Regions from separate parts of the Thioalkalivibrio sp. ALMg13-2 genome, predicted to be linked through region 2. Evidence: predicted binding sites of a transcription regulator. Region 2 holds the regulator's gene; the other holds the start of a gene.
The links. The regulator FNR, encoded in region 2, switches genes on or off when oxygen is low (the NO sensors DNR and NnrR bind a similar motif). The targets are predictions, from matches to a motif close to TTGATNTANATCAA.
Positions count from the first base shown of each region.

Region 1 (10,393 bases), on a different contig from region 2:
GCATAGACGCCCGGCGCCACCGCCTCGGGCGTCATCGCGTAGTCCTCGGGCGCGGCCGCGTCCGACTCCCCCGCGATGGAGGCCTGCGGTAGCGCAACCGCCGAGACTACCAGCGCCAGCACACCCAACCCGGTCCATCTGCTCATGATTCACTCCCTCTACCGGCAACAATGCCGCTCAAACCCAATTCATAGACTGCACCCGATCACGGAAGTGCCGCCCCGAGCAAGCGTGGACCGGCAGCCGACCGTACTGCGGACGCGGATGCGTTAGCATTCCGGAGATCCCCCCTGCACGGAGCCTTTTGTGCGCCGAATCTCCCGCACCTTCCTGACCGGCCTGGCCGCGATCCTCCCGGCCGCGATCACGCTGGCCCTGCTGTGGTGGCTGGGCAGCACCGCCGAGGATGTCCTCGGGGGCCTGCTGCAGGCCGTCCTGCCGGATCTGCTCTACTTCCCGGGCATGGGGATACTGGCCGGTATCGGCCTGATCTTCGGCCTCGGGGTGTTGCTGCAGGCCTATGTCGTGCGCTGGCTGTTCGACTGGCTGGAGGGCCTGATGCAGCGCATCCCGGTGATCAAGACGATCCACGGCACCGTGCGCGACGTCACCAACCTGCTCTCCGGCGACATCCATCAGCGCTTCGGGAAGGCCGTGCTCGTCACGTTCCCCGGCACCGACTTCAAACTGGTCGGCTTTGTCACCCGCGAGGATTTCGAGGGCCTGCCGGACAACCTGGGCGGGCCGGAGACGCTCGCGGTCTACATGCCGATGAGCTACCAGATTGGCGGCTACACCCTGATGCTGCCGCGCGAGCGGGTCGAGCCGCTGGACCTGCCGCTGGAGGATGCGATGCGCTACGCGTTGACCGCCGGCGTCTCCGCGCGCCAGGACAAAGGAACCGGGTAGAATCCGCCACATGACGGAACACCACACCCAGCCCCGGATACTGGTCGGCGTCAGCGGCGGCATCGCCGCCTACAAGGCCTGCGAGCTGGTGCGCGAATTGAAGCGCGCCGGCTGCGCGGTGCGTGTGGTGATGACCGCGGGCGCCCGCGCCTTCGTGACCCCGCTGACCTTCCAGGCCCTGTCCGGCGCGCCGGTACGCACCGAACTGCTGGATGCCGAGGCCGAATCCGGCATGGACCATATCGCCCTGGCGCGCTGGGCCGATCGCATCGTGGTTGCCCCCGCGAGTGCCAACCTGATCGCCCGCTACGCCCAGGGCCTGGCGGACGACCTGCTGAGCACCCTGCTTTTGGCCACCACCGCGCCGGTCACCCTGGCGCCGGCGATGAACCACCGCATGTGGGCGCACCCGGCCACGCAGGCCAACATTGCGGCCCTGGTCGAACGCGGTGTGACCCTGATCGGACCCGACAGCGGCGACCAGGCCTGCGGCGAGCAGGGCGAAGGCCGCCTGCGCGAGCCGGCCGCGATCGCGCGCGAACTGCTGCAGCCGGCCGACGCCCCGCTAGCCGGCCGCCAGGTGCTGATCACTGCCGGCCCCACGTTCGAACCCATCGACCCCGTCCGCTTCATCGGCAACCGCAGCTCCGGGCGCATGGGCTTCGCCCTGGCCGCGGCGGCGCGCGACGCCGGAGCGCGGGTGACGCTGGTGCACGGCCCCACCGCACAGGCCGTGCCCGCCGGCGTCGAGGGCATGGCCACCGAAACCGCCGCCGCCATGCACGCCGCGGTGATGGAACGCCTGCCCGCGACCGACATCCTGATTGCAGCGGCGGCCGTGGCCGACTACCGTCCGGCCGCACCACAGGCCCAGAAGCTCAAAAAGTCCGACCCCACGATGAACCTGGCCCTGGAACGCACCGAGGACATCCTCGCCGACGCCGCGCGCCAGGCGGCCACGCTCCCCCGGTGCCCGTTCCTGGTGGGCTTCGCCGCCGAGACCGAGCACCTTCGCGAGCACGCCGACGCCAAGCGCCGAAACAAGGGGCTCGACCTGATCGCGGCCAATCGCGTCGGCGAAGGGCTCGCCTTCGGCACCGCCGACAACGAGCTGCTGTGTCTGTGGGAGGGCGGCGAGCGCACGCTGCCGAACCAGCCCAAGGCCCAACTGGCGCGCGCGCTGATCGACCTGGTCATCGAGCGCCTGAACCCACGCGAAACAGATTAGTCATTGCCAAGGAACCCGGATGCCCGTCCCCGAGATTGACCTGAAGATCCTCGACCCACGCATGGGCACGGACTTCCCGCTGCCTGCCCCGGCCACCGACGGCTCTGCCGGCGTGGACCTGCGGGCAATGATCGAGGCCCCGCTGACGCTGGAGCCGGGCACGGCCGAGCTGATCCCGACCGGGCTGTCGATCCACATCGAGGATCCGGGCTATGCCGGGATGATCCTTCCGCGCTCCGGGCTCGGGCACAAGCACGGCCTGGTGCTGGGGAATCTCGTGGGCCTGATCGACGCCGACTACCAGGGCCCGCTGATGGTCTCCTGCTGGAACCGGGGCGCGAGCGCCTACACGCTCGAGATCGGCGAGCGCCTGGCGCAGCTCGTCATCGTCCCGGTCATCCAGCCGAAATTCCGCGTGGTCGAGGACTTCGAAGAGACCACCCGCGGCGCGGGCGGCTTCGGGTCTTCGGGCCGGGGCTGACCCCGGCCCGGCACCCCAACCGCATCAGGTCTCCAGCGCGGAGGCGGGCCCGAAGAACTCGTAGTTCACCCGGTCGTCCGGGATGCCTAGGCCGCGCAGGTGGGCGCGCACCTGCTGCATGAAGGGTTTCGGTCCCAGGAAATAGACATCCACCTCGCGGCTGTCGGGCAGCCACTCGGCGAGCTGCTCCCGGGTCAGGAAGCCTTCCGCGTGCGGCTGGTCGCCGGCACGCGGTTCGCTGTAGCAATAACGACGCGTCAGAGCGGACACCTGTTCTGCCTGACGTTCCACCCAGTCATGGAACGCATGCACGCCACCGTGTCGCGCACAGTGGAGAAAGTGCACCTCGCGACCGTCCGCCAGCGCCGCCTCGGTCATCGCCACCGCGGGCGTAATCCCTACCCCCGCGGTCACGAAGGCCACGGGGCGATCCGACGCCCGCAGCACGAAATCGCCGGCCGGCGGGAAGACATCCAGCACGTCGCCCTCCTGAACCCGGTCATGCAGGAACGTCGAGGCAACACCGCCCGGCTCGCGCTTGACGCTGATGCGCAGGCTCTTGCCGTTCGCCGCCGCCGACAGGGAATAGTTCCGCCGTACCTCCTTGCCGTCGATCATCAGGCGCAGCCCGAGGTATTGCCCTGGCTGGTGCGGCGGGACGGGCTGACCGTCCACCGGCTGCAGATAGAACGAGGTGATCTCCTCGCTCTCGGGGAACTTGCGCTCCACACGAAAGGCGCGGGCACCACGCCAGCCGCCGGGTTGCTGTTCGTGCGCGGTGTACACGCCCTCTTCGGCCTCGATCAGGATGTCGGCCAGTTGCTGATAGGCCGCGCCCCAGGCCTCCAGCACCGCATCGGTCGCGACCTCCTCGCCCAGCACCTCGCGCATGGCCTGCAACAGGCAGGTGCCGACAATCGGGTAATGCTCGGGCTGCACCTGCAACGACACGTGCTTGTTGACGATCTGGCCCACCAGCGGGCCCAGGGCCTCCAGTTGGTCGATGTGCCGTGCGTAATTCAGGACCGCATTGGCAAGGGCCCGTGCCTGTTCGCCACTGGCCTGATGCGCCTGATTGAACAGCGGCTGCACCTCCGGGTAGTCGCGCAGCATGATCTCGTAGAAGTGACGGGTAAGGGCTTCGCCGCCGGATTCCAGCAGCGGCACGGTTTGCTGGATGATCGCCTTCTGTTCGGTCGAGAGCATGGGACACCTTTATTTGATGTATGTGATGCGCAGCTTTATACCCGCCACGGCGTCACCGGTCAAACCATGCATATAGAATCGACCTTCAAGGAGACGCTGACCCATGGCCGCCCCGACGCACCCACAAGGCGGGGTGCTAAACTGCGCGGCTGCGAAACCCGACAACCGGACCCGCCATGGATACCCAGACGGCCCATTCCGTTGCCCACGTACTGATTGAAGCGCTGCCCTATATCCAGCGCTTCGCAGGCAAGACCATCGTGATCAAGTACGGCGGCAACGCCATGACCGAGGACCACCTGAAGGCCTCGTTCGCGCGTGACATCGTTCTGCTCAAGCAGGTCGGCGTGAATCCAGTGGTCGTGCATGGCGGCGGGCCGCAGATCGGTGAACTGCTGAAACGCCTGGGCAAGGAGACGGAATTCGTCAACGGCCTGCGCGTGACCGACCGCGAGACCATGGACGTGGTGCAGATGGTGCTCGGCGGGCTGGTGAACCAGGAGATCGTGTCGCTGATCAACCGCTTCGGCGGCCGGGCCGTCGGCCTGACCGGCAAGGACGGGCAGATGATCCGCGCGACCCCGTTGCGCGACTACGGCGCGGCCGAGGGCGAACCCAGCGTCGACCTGGGCCATGTCGGCCAGGTGGAAGGCGTGGACCCAAGCATCGTCCACACCCTGGATCAGAGTGACTTCATCCCGGTCATCGCCCCGATCGGCTTCGACCGCGACGGCAAGGCCTACAACATCAATGCCGACACCGCGGCCGAGAAGCTCGCCGTGGTGCTGGATGCGGAGAAGCTGTTCCTGCTGACCAACACCCCGGGTGTGCTCGACGGCAGCGGGGCGCTGCTACCGCGCCTGGCCGCGCCGGAGGTGGATGCCATGATCCGCGACGGCACCATCCACGGCGGCATGATCCCGAAGATCCGCTGCGCCCTGGATGCCGTGCGCAGTGGCGTGAACGCCACCCACATCGTGGACGGCCGAGTGGAACACGCGGTACTGCTGGAGCTACTGACCGACCAGGGTGTGGGGACGTTGATCAGTCGTTAACGCGGCCGTTCAGCACCAGTTGCTGAAAGTCGCGGCGGTCCAGATCCAGGCGCTCGTGGATCGCGGACAGGCGCTCACGCTGACCCCGACGATACTGGCGCTCGCGGGCAATGCGCGCATCCAGCTCGTCCAGCTCCGCCCGGTAACGATCCGCCAGCGCGGAGTTTTCATTGACGCCGTCCAGCTGCCGGCGGATGCGCTCGCGTTCACGCAACAGGGTCTTTTCCTGGGCCTCGCTGCGCAGGACGTTGCCGCCAATCGATCGCTCGCGGCGCTCGCGCAGCTCCTCGATCTCCTCCAGCGAGGTGTAAGCCCGACGCAACTGGTGCTCGCGCGCAACTCGATCCTGTCGCGCGCGCTGCGTCGCCTCCAGGTTGCGTTCCGCCTGCTCGCGCTCGGCCGCGGCCTGCGCCCGCTCCTCGGCGCTCATCGGGGCCGGCAGGATCTCGCGCATACGCCCCTCGGAGTCGTAGATGCGGCGTTCGCGCTGGCTGGTCTCGGGCTGCGGGGTGCTGGAATAGTGTACGGTCCCGTTATCATCCACCCAGCGGTAGATATCCGCCTGGACCGGGACCGTGAGCCCCAGCAACAACGCACCGGCCAGCGCCGGGCGAAAAACCCCTGACCGCTGCCCGTTCCACACACCCCAAATGACCATTTTCGAACACCTCGGACTCGTCTTCATCGCCATCGTGGCCAACGGGTTCTCCGCGTTGGCCGGTGGCGGGGCGGGCCTGTTGCAATTGCCCGCCCTGATTTTTCTGGGCCTTCCCTACCCCGTGGCACTGGCCACCCACAAGATCGCATCCGTGGCTCTGGGTGCCGGTGCCGGCTTGCGCCACTTCAAGAAAAGCACATTCGAGCCCACGCGCCTAGCCATTATCCTGCTGGCCGGTCTGCCTGGGGTGTTAATCGGTGCCTGGCTGGTGTTGGGGATCCCGCCGCGGGCCGGCGAAATCGCCCTGGGTCTGCTGACCATCGGCCTCGGCTGGTACTCCTGGCGCCGCCCGCAGCTCGGGCAGGTGGTGCGCGAGATCGGCTTTTCCTGGAGCCACGCCCTGATCGGCGCGGCCGGTCTGTTCCTGATCGGCATCCTGAACGGCTCGCTGGCCTCGGGCACGGGGCTGATGGTCACCCTGTGGCTGGTGCGCTGGTACGGCATGAACTATACCCAGGCGGTCGCCTACACCATGGTCCTGGTCGGCCTGGTCTGGAACGGGGCGGGCGCCCTGATGCTCGGGACGCTCGGCACGGTGCAGTGGAACTGGCTGCCGGCGCTGCTGGTGGGCAGTTTTGTTGGCGGATATCTGGGCGCCTGGGCGGCCCAGCACTACGGCAACCGCCTGGTCAAACGCGCCTTCGAGGTCGTCACCGTCCTCACCGGGATCGCCCTGCTGCTGCCCGTGCCCTGACGCCCTGCCTCACCAGGGCAATCCACCATGAAGCACACGAAGGCACGAAAGGGGAACATGCGCTTCGTGCAGGAAGGGCATGGCCTGGAAGTGATTGGCCGTCCCCGCAAATCCGCAGAGCGAAATGGGTTTGGCGGCAACATCCACCTACTCCGCGATCTTCGAGTCCTCTGTGGCGCAACGGCCTTGGCCCTTCTGCGGGCCTTCACGCGCTTGGCGCTAGCAAACGCGGGCTATTCGTCGGCCTCGGCGTCGCCCGGGCTTTCGCAGCGGTTGAGGAGGTCGAAGTGCTCGATCCCTTCGAGGAGGCCCCGCGCGTGCGTGGCCCCGGCGAAGAAGATGCGCTGGAAGCCGCGCAGGCTCTCCAGCTCTGGCTGGTGATTGCCCACCACCGTCCCCAGCAGGCGCCCGCGCAGCATGTCCTCGTCGTTGCCGGAATCGCCGGCGACCAGCACGTGTTCCAGCGGGATGCCCCACTTGTCGGAGAGATAGCGCACCGCCAGGCCCTTGGAGGCGCGCACCGGCAGCAGGTCGAGGAACCGGTCGTGCGAGTAGATCACCCGGGCGTGCAGGTCCTCGCGGTACAGCCGGGTCTCCACCGTCTTCGCATCCAGACTGCCGGGCGGCTCGACGAAAAAGCTGACCTTGAATGCGCGCTGATCCACATCCGGCTGAAGGACCAGATTTTTCTCCTGCTGCAGACATTCGCGCAGCCGGTCCGGCTCCCAGCGATGACTGATATGTCGCGCCCAGCCGCGATCCTCGGTCTGCTTGGTGCCGTAGTGGATCTCGCTGCCCACCGAGGTGATCCAGACGTCCGGGGTGGGCACGCCATGCTCCTCGAGGATCGCCGCGGCCGAATCGATGCGCCGGCCGGTGGCGACACCAAAGGCAACCCGCTTGCGATTGCGCTTGAGCCAGGCGACGAAGGCACGAGTGGCCTTGTCATCGCCCAGCAGGGTGTTGTCGATGTCGGTGATCACGGCGCGATCCATCTGCGCCAGGTGGCCGGAGACCCGGCGCTCGTGGTGGCGCTCCTGGCGCACCTCGCGGGTCAGCGACTTCACCAGCTTGACGTATTTCTCGGCGTGGCCGTCCCAGGAATAGTGCTGGCGCACGCCCTTGAGCCCGGCGCGCGAGTAACGCTGCCAGCGCGGACGATCCGCCAGGATGCCCTGGATCGCGTCGGCGATGCCTTCCGGGTCCAGCGGATCGATCAACTGGCCGTTGTGGCAGCGCGAGATGATCTCCTCCGGTCCGCCGTCGTTGGTGGCCACAATGGGGGCGCCGCTGGCCGCGGCCTCGATCAGGGTCAGGCCGAAGGGCTCGGTCAGCGCCGGGTTCACGAACACGCCCTTGCTGGAGGCCACCAGGCGGTAGAGATCCGGCACGTCGTCGGAGTCGTGGTGCTTCGGGTAGGCCACCAGGCCATGCAGGTCGTGGCGATCGATCCGCAGGAGCAGATCGGTCATGACATCGCGCGCGCCCTTGTCGAGGTCGGCGATGTCGTCACGGTTACCGGCAACGATCAGCAGGTTCGCGTTCTCGCGCAGCCAGTCATTCCCGGCGTAGGCCTCCAACAGGCCGCGGATGTTCTTGCGCTCGTCGGCGCGCGACAGGGCCATGATCAGCGGGCGGTCAGGGGTTTCCAGGAAGCGCCGGACCGAGGCCCAGATCGGCGGCTTGCGCTGGCCCCGTTTCGGCGGATGGAAGCGCGTCAGGTCGGTGCCCGGCGGAATCACCTCCATGCGCTCCGGCTGATAGTTGTCGTAGGTCGCGTACTGTTCGCCAATCTCCTGGCGGGTACTGGCAATCACGCGGTGGGCATGGGCCAGCGCCTCCTCCTCGGCATGAATGCGGGTGGAGATGTTGTAGCGCGCCTCGATGTCGGCATCCGACATCCCGCTCTCGCGCAGGCGTTCGCGCTTGACCCGCCCCAGCGAGTGGCCGGTCTGCAGCATCGGCGCGCCCAGCAGGTTCGACAGCTGCACCGCGACATGCCCGGCATCGGCGTAATGCCCGTGGATCACGTCCGGCCGCAGCCCCACCCGCCGGATATGCCCCAGGGCGTTGTCGGCGAAGCAGTCCAGATAGGGCCAGAGCTTCTCCTTGCGCAGGTAGCGCCGCGGGCCGCAGTCCAGACGCACGATATGGGCCCCGTCGCCCAGGTCTTCTTCCGGTTCGGCGTAGTCGGCGGATACCTTGCTGTCGACCACCCGCCGGGTCAGCAGGTCAACCCGGCCGACCTGCGGGTGGCGGGCCAGCGCGCGCGCGAGCTCGACCACGTAGAGCGTCTGCCCGCCGGTGTCGGCGTCGCGACCCAGCTCCAGCTCCCGTCCGCGGACCAGGCCGTGGACACTGATCAGGACGAGATAAAGGCCTTCACCGTCGCGCGACTTGCTCTGGGTCTTTTTCATGGCACCTCGGGTTCCGGGCTGTCGAACAGGCTGAGGGTCTCGGGGTTGTCGATCAGGCCCTGCGAAACAAGCACCGCGGTCGCCGACCAGGTTTGGCGATAGTTGGCTCGCCGGCCGACCAGACGACCATGGCGCCCGTCGTAGTACTCCGGCCAGTTATCGCGATACAGGCGCTCGGCCGCGACCGCATGCACGCTACGCGCGAGATCCGGCCGCCCGACGCGCAGGGCCGCGCCGGTGAACGCCCACAACAGTGCCGGCCAGTTGCCGCCGTTGTGGTAGGACCACGGGGTGTTCTTGGGATCGGACCCGGTCAGCAGGCGCCACTCCTCGCCCACCATCGCCGGATAGCAGATCTTGACCGGCATGGTCCCGATCAGGTCCTCGAAGCGCTGCTCGAAGGTCTGCATGATCGAACGCGACTGGTGTTCGTCGGCCAGCCCGAACAGCACCGCCAGCAGGTTGCCGAAACTGAAGAAGCGAAAGTCCATGCGCCCGGGGCCGAGGTTGCCGACCAGGTAGCCGCTCTCCGAGGGGATCCAGTCCACCAGCCAGTCGGGGATGCTCTCGGGGTAGATGTTCAGCGAGTTCTCGGACTCGTGGCCGAAGTGCTCGGTGCGATAGCGATGGATATCGTTCAGCCGCTCGAGATCCAGCCAGTAGTAATTGCGAATGTAATCGGACAGCTGCCGCGTACGAATCGCGGACTGCTCGCACAAGAGCTCCGAGTCCTTGTCGCAGGGTTCGAGCATCGCCAGCGAGGCCTTCAGCATCCCGTAGAACAGGGCCTGGATCTCCAGCGGGTGGCCGAACACCCCCATGCGCCGATCGATCATGAAGCTGCCGTCCGGCACCAGCAGGGTCGGGAAGACCTCGAAACGGTCCTGCAGGCAGATGCTCAGGATCAAGCGGATGCCGCGCTGCACATCGGCACTCTTGATGAAATCGGTATCGCCCGTGCGGTTCTGGTAGGCCCGCAGCAGCAGCACCCACCACATCATCGAGTCGACCGGCGCCACACGCCCGATCGCGCGATCGCCGAAGTCCGCCGCCAGGGACTCGCGCCCGTTCTCGTCGGTGAACACGCGGAAGCTCGCCGGCATCACCCGCGGCAGGCGGCGATGGCCCTCGATCTCTTCCTGGGTATCGCGGATCTGCAGGATCAGCGCGAGGAAGTCGCGCACCACCTCGGGCTCGTCGTTCAGCAGATAGACCAGCCCCGAGGGCACGAAGTCGCGGATGAAGCAGTCGGCATAGTTTTCCGCGGGCGCCCGCTCGTCCAGGCTGGCCACCGTGCCCACCGTGCGCCCGCGATAGCGCACCTCGGCATCGTGCAGCAGCTGGTAGGCGGATTCGAGCGTCGGATTGCGGGCGTCGGGCGGGAGCTGATTCATAAACACCAGGTTCAGGGAAACGCTAGTTGATAATGTACTCACTCGCGCGCGAGTCGATTGTGCTTGCAGACACGGCTCGGCGAATGAGGTGAAACCATGCTACATGAGCGCACCGCCACGCTGGATGCGTCCATGCATCGACCGCCTCCTCTTTCACTGGGTCGAGCCGCATCACTCCGATCAGGCCTGCTCGGGGTGACGCGGCAGTGGCGGCTCCGCGGCCGGACGCGCGAACAGGTAGCCCTGACAGAGATCCACGCGTTCCTTGAGCCAGCGCCATTCGTCCACAGT
Region 1 covers NZ_KB906129.1:8,203-18,595, reverse strand. Annotated here, with positions in the region: gene F618_RS0113305 (MBL fold metallo-hydrolase) at 1-146, opposite strand, end outside; gene F618_RS0113300 (DUF502 domain-containing protein) at 307-909, shown strand; gene coaBC (bifunctional phosphopantothenoylcysteine decarboxylase/phosphopantothenate--cysteine ligase CoaBC) at 920-2,137, shown strand; gene dut (dUTP diphosphatase) at 2,157-2,618, shown strand; gene hmpA (NO-inducible flavohemoprotein) at 2,643-3,824, opposite strand; gene argB (acetylglutamate kinase) at 4,001-4,879, shown strand; gene F618_RS0113275 (DUF4124 domain-containing protein) at 4,869-5,537, opposite strand; gene F618_RS0113270 (sulfite exporter TauE/SafE family protein) at 5,530-6,291, shown strand; gene F618_RS0113265 (HAD-IIB family hydrolase) at 6,525-8,708, opposite strand; gene F618_RS0113260 (glycoside hydrolase 100 family protein) at 8,705-10,102, opposite strand; gene F618_RS0113255 (EAL domain-containing protein) at 10,283-10,393, opposite strand, start outside.
Region 1: the regulator FNR is predicted to act here: its motif matches at 3,838-3,851, upstream of hmpA (NO-inducible flavohemoprotein).

Region 2 (10,393 bases):
GCCAAAAGCGCTGTTTTGGGAGGTTTCCATCCCCGCGCGGCCTTCGAGCAGATCGGTGAACTGCTTGGGCTGCAGCCGCTCGATCTCTTCACGGTCGATTATGGTGACCGATGCGAGCGTCTCGTCGACGGTCTGGGCGACGCGCGTCGCCGTCACCTGGACGGTGTCGAGGGTCTGGGCTTCGGTTTCGGGTGCGTCCTGGGCGTGTGCCAGGGCGGGGGTCATGGCCAGCAGGATGGCCGAGGAAAGTGCTGTGCGTTTCATGTCGTCCGTGTCTCCCGGCGAGCCGCCCGCACGCCGTTGATTCGTCGGGATCGCGCAGACAGGGGGAGACAGACACGAGGGGGATCGGCCAGGACCGGCGAACGGCCCGGCACGATCATCCGCCTCGCATGCCCGCCGCATGCCGCGCGATCATTCCCTGGCCGGTCTCCGGGCTGACGAGCGTCCGGTGCGGCGCCTTCCCGAACATCATGTTCAGTGGCACTGGCCGCGACCATCAGAAACCGACTGGCGGTCTCTCGCTCGATCACCGTTGCGGGGGCAGCGTCGGATTCATCCCAGGGCCTTGCGGCCCGTCGGAGACTCACCGATCTTCCCGTTTAACCCGCCAAGCCGTGCTTGGTCGGGCACCGAGGAACGCAGCGAACCCTACACAGTTGGGCGCAAAATTACCAGCCGAGCCCCCCCCCCACGCGATCCCGAGTGACGCTAGCAGGCTCGCATATCGATGCCGATCAGCGGCGGCGCCGTTCCTCCGCGTACAGGTAGCGGGTCCCGCGCTTGAGCAGCAGACCCCAGGTCTTGTCCTGCAACATGGCGTCGAACTCGGGGGAGCGCTCGGCGCGTAAAGCCACCGGATGCGACTCGTCCCCGGGGTGGGTGGCCAGCATGTCCAGGCGCTCGCGATTGGCGCCGTAGTGATCGACCAGGAAGTCACGCATGGGATCGCTCAATGGCAGGTGATAAATGCGTGTGAGGCGCAGCGCCAGCCACTCGGCCATGCGCCCGAGATCCTGCCGGACCTTGCGCACCATGGCCGAGCCCAGGCCTGCCTTGGCATCCGCGCTCATGCCCACGTAGAGCCCGCCCAGATAGGCCGCGGGGTTGGCATAGATCGCGCGCTGGATACTGGGATTCGTAAGATCCACCAGCGGCTCCATGATCAAGGCGAGCTGGATCCCGATCCGCTTGGCAGTCTCCGCATCCAGTGCCGAGCCGCCAAAGTAAAACAGGTCACCCTCGCGCTCGATCTTGAGTTCCTTGAGGAAAGAGCAGAAGTGGCTGGCCAGTTTCAGCTTCTGGTCGTCGGTCAGCTCGATCAGCTCCTCGCTCACCCGGATGCCGCGCACGCTGCGCTTGAACCAGCGCTTCTCGCCGCGCTTCTCGACCTGCGCCCGGCGCAGGGCCTCCCAGCGTTCCACGGCGTTGGTGTAGCGGCTTTGCGCCTGCATCAGCTGATCGCGCGCCTCGCGCAGGTCCTCGACCCGACGCAGGGCGAGCCCCAGCATCTGCCCATCCGGCGAATTCTCCGAAGGTTCGAGATCCTCCAGACGCTGCACCGCCTCCAGCACCTGACGACCCAGGCTGACGACCGGCTCGCGCAGCGCCTGTGGATCCAGGCCCGACGCCTCGTGCTGGGACAGCAGGATGCCGAGCGAGCGCAGGCGGCTGACCACCCCGGCCTGAGCCACACGGAAGCGGTTGCCCTGGGATTCGAGGCGGTCCAGGGCCGCCCCGAGCTGCCAGCCCCCCGACCATTCGAAGCTCAGCCGCTTGATCTGGCGTCCGTTCACCAGCTCGAAGGCCAACACGAAGATCGCTTGCACATCGTCGAGGGTGCAACGCGCCAGGTCATCGGCGTCCGCGGCGGAGAACAGTCGATCCAGGAACTGATCCACCCGGCGGACACCGTCCTCCTGGGTTGGCGCCACGCCCCGCAGGCGATCGCGCAGGAGATCCGCAACCTCCGGCGCCTCGTGGTGCAGCTTCTCCAGGGCCGCGAGCCGGGAGTCCTCGGTCGCATCCACCAGATCCGCGACGCGCGAGCGCAGCCCCAGGCGACGATAAATCTCGATCTGCTCCGCGGCGGCCGCCAGGCTGGCATCGCCGGTCATCTCGCGCACCGCGACCGCCACGGCCTCGGGGGCGATATCCACTTCGTGCAGCAGGACTTGGGCTGCCTTGCGCCGGCGCATGTCCGGGGTCATCTCGCCCATCGCCAGGTCGCGGGTAACGAACAGCAGATCCGGCAGCAAGTCGATGGTGTTGCGCAGCTGATCGCGCGAGCGCTCCTGGCGCTTGCCCCGTGTGGCATCCGCGACGAAGCGCGCGACCAGGCCGATGACCCCGAACAGCAGGGTGTAAACGGCAAAGAAGATGAAGTTCTGTGCCGGGGCGGCGTGGCCGAAACCGAGGAAGTAGCCGCCCTGCATCGCCAGGAACGTGACCGGCCCGGCGGCCCACAGCAACTGGAGAAAGTTCAGCGACCAGGGTACGCGCCGTGCGGTGGCAGCCACCTCTGTAATGCGGCTGCGCCCGGCCGCCTCGATCAGGACGTGCTCCTGTGACGGTCCGCCGGCCTGCGGGCTTTCCTGGCCCTGTGCCTCCCTGCGTTTACGAAAGCGACCGAACACGCGCACCTGCTCCGGAATGGGTGGTTACCGCCGGCATGGCCGCAACGCTCCCCTTAGTGTAGGGAAACCGTGTTCGGTTCGCGCGCGCCGGGCGATACTCGCGCGAGCGGCCCGGCGCGTCCGATGCGCCCTCAGGCGGCGTCGCTGCGCTGTGCCCGGGCCTTCCCGGGCGGTGTGGAGATCACTTCGGGGGCATCGTCCCGATAGAGGTAATCGCGGGTCAGCGGCACCGCATCCTGCTGCTTGGCCATCTGCACGTGGAACACCACCTGATCCCACCAGCGGAAGGTGCCCTCGCAACTGGCCAGGTAGAACTCCCACATGCGGCAGAAACGCTCATCGAAGCGTTCGACGGCCTCGGCCCGTACCGTCTGGAAGCGGCGATACCACTCGGCCAGCGTCTCGGCGTAATGCAGGCGCCAGAACTCGATATCGGTGGTGCACAGCGGCGTGGGCTCCAGCGCGCCCATCACCTCGGACAGGGCCGGCGTATACCCGCCCGGAAAGATGTACTTGCTCAGCCAGGGGTTGGAGGTCCCCGGTGGTTCCTGCCGCCCGATGGTGTGCAGCACCGCGATGCCTTCCGGCTTCAGCAGATCATGCACGCGCCGGAAGAACGTCTCGTAGTTGGGCGTGCCCACATGCTCGAACATGCCGACGCTCACGATGCGGTCGTACTGGTCTTCGTGTTCGCGGTAGTCCTGATAGAGAAACCGCACTCGATCCTCGAGCCCCCGACGCTTGGCCTCGTCACGGGCAACCCGCAGCTGCTCCTTCGACAGCGTCACGCCGTCTACCTGCACGTCGGCATGCTCGGCGAGATGGAAGGCCAGACCGCCCCAGCCGCAACCGATGTCGAGCACGCGCATCCCCGGCTCCAGCATCAGCTTCTTGCGCAGCATTGCGCACTTGGCCTGCTGCGCCTCTTCCAGCGTCATATCCGGGCGCTCGAAATAGGCGCAGCTGTAGAACATGCCCTCGTCCAGGAACTGACGATAAAGCCACTCATCGACGTCGTAGTGATGGGCGATGTTCTGGTAGCAGCGCGCCACCTTGTTGCCCTGCTCGATCAGGGCCCGCAGCATGCGCACTGCAGGGTTGACCCGCTGCTTGAACATCGGCGCGAAGTTGCGCATGGCCACGTCGAGGAACACCTGCAGGCCCTCGGGGCCGGGCGACCACAGGCCGTCCATGTAGGTCTCGCCCAGCTGGAAGCCCGGGTCGCGCCCAATCTTGCGCAACGCCGCCTTGTCATGCACCTGCATGGTGACTTCCGGCGCGCCGTTCCCGAAACGCTGCTCACGGCCATCCGGATGCCGCAGCACGAAGGTCCCGTAGCGTATGTATTGCTCCAGTAACCGCTCGATCATCGCTACCCCTGTCCTTGTTCTGGCAGTCGGGTCTCTCAGCCCCCACGCGTAATGCCGACCCTCACCATGCCGAAGCTTTTAGACTCAGTCTAATTACCGATGGCCCGCATTGTCCACGCAGCCGTCGGAGGGAGGGGACCCCGAGTCATCTCGGGGCGCGACCCCCTGACCGACGGCAAAACCTTCTGTAATCGCCTACAACTCTTGGGGACAGTACCGCATTCCCGCCCCCGATGGCATACCCCGAAAATCGCTTTCCCCAACGTCGAAAAAACGGCTACCCTGCACCCATGACGCTACGACCCACTCAAGCCTGCCAGCACTGCACCCTCCGCCAGCTCTGCCTGCCTATGGGCCTGCCCCAGGATGAACTCTGGCAACTCGACCAAATCGTCCAGCAACGCCGGCCGATCGCCAAGGGTGCGCCCCTGTTCACCATGGGGACCAAGTTCGAAGCGCTGTACGCGGTCCGCACCGGGGCACTGAAAACGGTGCTGATCTCCGATGACGGGACCGAACAGATCACCGGCTTCGCGCTGGCCGGCGACCTCCTGGGGCTGGACGCGATCCACTCCGGCAAGCATCCGGTCAGTGCCATTGCGCTGGAGTCCACCAGCGTCTGCGCCGTGCCCTACGGGCATGTCGACGACCTCGCCGGCCGCCTGCCGACCTTCCGCCAGCACATGATGAGCGTGATGAGCCAGGAACTGGCCCAGGACGAAAGCCTGCACGCCCTGCTCGGCCAACGTACCGCGGAGCAGCGTCTGGCGACCTTCCTGATCGCCCTGTCGGAGCGTCATCGCGCCCGCGGCCTGTCCCCCGAACGGTTCTACCTGCCCATGTCCCGGGCAGACATCGCCAACCACCTGGGCCTGACCCAGGAAACCATCAGCCGGCTGTTTACTCAGCTGCGCAACCAGGGCGTAATCAACCTGCACACCCGGGACCTGGAGATCCTCCAGCCCGAGGGCCTGCGCAACACGGCCGGGGTCACCTTCACCTCCGCCGCGAGCAGTGCCTGAAGCCGGGGACACCCCGGAGCCGGCCACGGACTTCGACGCCTTCTGGGCATTCGCCGACGCACTGTGGGTCGATCCCACCGTTCGCGAACGTCTGATGCGCTGGCAGGACGAATTTGGCGTGGACGTGATGCTGGCGTTGTTTGCCCTGTGGTACCCGCAGCCCCTCGGACCCTCGCAATGGCGCGTACTGCGGCAAACGGCCCGGCGCTGGCAGTCATCCTCCACCGAACGCCTCCGCGCACTGCGCCGGCGGCTCCACACCCCCGAGCGCAACGCGCTCTATCGCGCGGTGCTGGCACTGGAGCTTCAAAGCGAGCGGCTCGCCGGCCTGCAACTGCTCGCGGAGGCCCGGCGCCTGGCGCCGCAGACCACCCCCGCATTCGCCATCGACCGCCAGCGCCGATTGCACACCCTGTTCCCCGACCTGCCGGACGCCGAGATCCGCGACGGATTGCGCGAGTTCACGGCCGCCTGAACAGCACGTGGTGCACGCAAGGCCGCATTCCGGCTATCCTCCCCGCACATTGACCGAACACGGCAGGATTCATGTCGGATGATCTGCGCAGCCAGCTCCTGAAAACGGGGCTGGTCGACGAAAAACAGGTTCGCCAGGCCAAGTCGCAAAAGCACAAGGCCCAGAAGGGGAACGCGAAGAAGAAGAAGGACCGCAACACGGGTCCAGACCCGGGCGTGGCCGAAGCGCGCAAGGCCGAGCAGGCCGAGCGTTCGCGACAGAAGAACCGCGAACAGCAGGAACGTGCCGAACGCCGGGCCCGCCACGCGCAAATCCGCGAACTGGTCAGCACCCACCTGGCGCCGATTCCCACCGGCGATGCCGCGCTGGATTATCACTTCCAGCAGGGCGGGCAGATCCGCCACCTCCCGGTGACCGCCGACCTGCAAAAGCGCCTGGCCGACGGCCGCGCCGCGCTTGCCGGCCTGGATGTGCGCCCGGAAAAGGGGTTCCGGGTCATCCCGCGCGAGACCGCCGACCGCATCCGCGAGCGCGATCCGGAATGGCCACTGGTCATCCCCGCCGAGGACGAAACCGGATCGGAACCTGCCCCGGACGACCCATACAAGGACTACGTGGTACCCGACGACCTCATGTGGTGACCCGCAGGGGAATCCCCGCAGGACAGCGATCCAATCAGTCGGTTGCGCGCTTCACGTCCGCGGCGGGCATGCCACTTTGCTGCGGGCGCCGCGCCTCGTCACTGGACATGTCCTGCGGCGTGATGCCGCCCTGCTCCAGGCCCTGGGCGGGGCCGGCCGACTCCTCCGGCTCGCCGCTGCCGCAGCCTAGCGCCAGCAGACCCACGGCCGTCAGACCGATCACCAGGGGGGCGGCTCGCTGAATCTCTCGCATCATCTTCACTCTTGATCCATATGTACTCGAAGCCTGCAAACTCTGCGGCGAGCGTGCAACATCGAGTGTAACAGGCGGGGGTTCCGGCAAGGGCTTCAGGCGGCGCCCACCGGCAGGATCCGGGTCCCCGCCTGCCCGGCCAGGATAGCCGCGGCGTCCTCCAGCGAACCGATCCCGACCCGAATGCCGCCCTGGGCAGCGCGCCGTGCAGCCTCCATCTTGGGCCCCATGGAACCGCCCGGGTACGCTGCCGGCTCCACGGCCGTAACCAGAAGCGCCTTCAGGCGCCGGGCGTCCGGCGTGCCCCAGTCCATGTAGACGCCGTCGACATCGGTCATCATCAACAGCCAGTCCGCCCCGACATGCGCGGCCAGGCGCGCGGCCGTCAGGTCCTTGTCCACCACGGCCTCGATGCCGTATAGACGCCCGTCGCCATCACGCGCGACCGGTACGCCGCCGCCCCCGGCACAGATCGCCACCGACCCGCCATCCACGAGACTGCGGACGGCCTCCATACCCAGCAGGCGTTGCGGCTCCGGCGACGCCACCACCCGCCGCCAGCCCTCGCCGTCTGGTGCCACGTCCCAGCCGCGCTCGTCGGCCAGCGCGCGGGCGCGGGCCGCACCCCAGGTCGGGCCAATGAACTTTTCCGGGTGGTCGAAGGCGGGGTCGTTCGGGTCGACCTCGGTCTGGGTGAGCAAGCTTGCCACCCGGTCATGGCCCAGCGCGTTATGCAGCTCCCGCGCCAGGATGTAGCCGATCATGCCGTGGCTCTCGGCCCCGACCACATCCAGCGGCCAGGCGATGCGATCGCATTCCGCCTGATTGGCGAGCAACCCCACCTGCGGCCCGTTGCCGTGGGTGACGACCACCTCGTGCTCGCGCGCCACGGCCGCGATGGCTGCCGCCGCACGCTGGGCGTTGTGCTGCTGGGCCTCGGCCGAGGGGGTCTCGCCGCGTTGCAGCAGGGCGTTACCGCCCAGCGCGATCACGATACGCATGGCGGGCCTACTCCGTACTTGAAGGGTTGGGTCAGGTGCGCGGGAGAGTGACGCCGCGCTGGCCCTGGTATTTGCCACCGCGGTCCTTGTAGGAGGTCTCGCAGACCTCGTCGGACTGCAGGAACAGCATCTGCGCCACGCCCTCGTTGGCGTAGATCTTGGCGGGCAGCGGCGTGGTGTTGGAGAACTCCAGCGTCACGTGGCCCTCCCACTCGGGCTCCAGCGGGGTCACGTTCACGATGATGCCGCAGCGCGCGTAGGTCGACTTGCCCAGACAGATGGTCAGCACATCGCGCGGGATGCGGAAGTACTCGACCGTATGCGCCAGGGCAAAGGAGTTCGGCGGGATAATGCAGCAGTCCGACTGCACGTCCACGAAACTGCCCTCGTCGAAGCCCTTGGGGTCGACAATGCTGGAGTTGATGTTGGTGAAGATCTTGAAGTGATCGGAGCACCGCACGTCATAGCCGTAGCTCGAGGTCCCGTAGGACACGATCCGCTGCTCGTCGCGGTAGCGGATCTGGCCGGGCTCGAAGGGCTCGATCATGCCCTTCGTCTCGGCCATCTCCCGAATCCAGCGGTCCGCCTTGATGCTCATTGGCCCTGTCCCTGGTGGCGCACCGGATCAGTTGTCCTGGATCACGATGTTGGGGAATTTGCTGCTGTAGTCCTTGGACTGCTCAGCCAGCTTGGCACCCGTGCGCCGTGCGATCTCGCGGTAGATCTCCGTGATGCGGCCCTCCGGGTCGGCGACCACGGTGGGTTCGCCACCGTCCGCCTGCTCGCGGATGCGGATGTCCAGCGGCAGGGCACCCAGCAGATCCACGCCGTATTCCTCCGCCATGCCCTCGGCGCCGCCCTGGCCGAAGATGTATTCCTCGTGGCCGCACTTCGAGCAGATGTGGATGCTCATGTTCTCGATGATGCCGAGCACCGGCACCTCGACCTTCTCGAACATGCGCAGGCCCTTGCGCGCATCCAGCAACGCGATGTCCTGCGGCGTGGTCACGATCACCGAACCGGAGACCGGGATCTTCTGCGACAGGGTGAGCTGGATGTCACCGGTACCCGGCGGCAGGTCGATGATCAGGTAGTCCAGCTCCTTCCAGTTGGTCTCGTTCAGGAGCTGCTCCAGCGCCTGGGTAACCATCGGGCCACGCCAGATCATTGGCGTGTCCTCGTCGATCAGGAAACCAATGGACATCGCCTGCACGCCGTGGCGCTCCAGCGGCTCCATGCTCTTGCCGTCCTTGGATTCCGGCTTGTCCTTGATCCCCAGCATGCGCGGCTGGCTGGGGCCATAGATGTCGGCATCCAGGATACCGACCTGCGCGCCCTCGGCGACCAGGGCCAGCGCCAGGTTGACCGCGGTCGTGGACTTGCCCACCCCGCCCTTGCCGGAAGCCACGGCGATGATGTTCTTGATCCCCGCCATCGGCTTCAGGCTCTTCTGCACCGCGTGGGTCGTGACCTTCGTGCTGATGGTGACCTCGGAGGACTCGAGCCCGGCCACACCCGCCAGTGCGCCCTGGATGGCGGCGCGCAGCTCGTCGTGGTACCCAGCAGCGGAATACCCCATCTGGATATCGATCGCGGCACGGGCACCGTCCACGCGGATGTCCCGGACCTCGCCGGCGGCGACCAGGTCCTGCTCGAGGTACTTGTCCTGAACGGTCTTCAGGGCGTTTTCGATCTGCTCTCGCGCGAGTTCGGCCATGGGTACGTGGCATCCGATGTTGGGAGTGATCGCGCGATTCTACTGGCCTCGGTGCACCACGCCAATGGCACCACGAGCCACCCGTCCTTTCCGAAGCCCCGCAGGCGCGAATCAAGGCAGGTGTCAAGGCCCTTGCAACGGTTTTATGCACAAAGGGCCTGAAGATAGGGAACATCGGCCAAGATAGGCGAACAAGCATCTAAGTCGCTGCACCATTGTTCTTCAAGATACTGTTTTCCCTGACTTCTTATGTGTTGGTCGTTTTTTAACCAATTTGTCATGCGGCCTTGTGTGGCAAGGCCTGGCGACCGATTCCACCGGGTTGCCCACAGAGTTATCCACAACTTCTGTGGACAACATGCCGGAGCCCTTGGCACGCCTCGACAACCCGCGATCCAAACCCGACAATAGCGCCCCTGCACCCGCGCCCGGTGCCACCCAAACGAGCCAAGCAATGACCGATACCCCGCGCAAGATCCTCGTCACCAGCGCCCTGCCCTACGCCAACGGCCCGATCCACCTGGGCCACCTGGTGGAGTACATCCAGACCGATATCTGGGTGCGCTTCCAGCGCGCGCGCGGCCACGAGGTCATCTATGTCTGCGCGGACGACGCCCACGGCACGCCGATCATGCTCAAGGCACGCGCCGAGGGCATCGAGCCGGAAGAACTGATCGCCCGCGTGCGCCAGGAGCACGAGGCCGACTTCGCCGAATTCCGCATCGGGTTCGACCACTACCACTCCACCCATTCGGACGAGAACCGCGAGCTGGCCGGGCAGATCTACACCGCGCTGCGCGATGCCGGACATATCGAGACCCGCACCATCGACCAGGCCTATGACCCCGAGGCCGGGATGTTCCTGCCCGATCGGTTCATCAAGGGCACCTGCCCCAAATGCGGCGCCGCGGAACAGTACGGCGACTCCTGCGAGGCCTGCGGCGCGACCTACAGCCCGCTGGACCTGAAGGACCCGGTCTCCGCGATCAGCGGTGCGCGCCCGGAGTCGCGCGCCTCCGAGCACTACTTCTTCAAGCTCGGCGACTTCGAGGCCTTCCTGCGCGAATGGACCCGCTCCGGACGCCTGCAGGACGCGATCCGCAACAAACTGGACGAGTGGTTCGACACCGGTCTCAGTGACTGGGACATCTCCCGCGACAAACCCTACTTCGGCTTCGAGATCCCCGATGCGCCGGGCAAGTACTTCTACGTCTGGCTCGACGCCCCGATCGGCTACATGGCGAGCTTCCGCGCCTACGCCGCGCAGCAGGGCCTGGA
Region 2 covers NZ_KB906108.1:44,796-55,188, reverse strand. Annotated here, with positions in the region: gene F618_RS0107765 (TonB-dependent receptor domain-containing protein) at 1-264, opposite strand, end outside; cobalamin riboswitch at 406-652, opposite strand; gene F618_RS0107760 (hypothetical protein) at 738-2,636, opposite strand; gene F618_RS0107755 (cyclopropane-fatty-acyl-phospholipid synthase family protein) at 2,768-4,006, opposite strand; gene fnr (fumarate/nitrate reduction transcriptional regulator Fnr) at 4,297-5,028, shown strand; gene F618_RS0107745 (DUF2390 domain-containing protein) at 5,021-5,503, shown strand; gene F618_RS0107740 (DUF2058 domain-containing protein) at 5,575-6,144, shown strand; gene F618_RS0107735 (hypothetical protein) at 6,179-6,397, opposite strand; gene F618_RS0107730 (carbamate kinase) at 6,493-7,398, opposite strand; gene dcd (dCTP deaminase) at 7,430-7,996, opposite strand; gene apbC (iron-sulfur cluster carrier protein ApbC) at 8,024-9,115, opposite strand; gene metG (methionine--tRNA ligase) at 9,570-10,393, shown strand, end outside.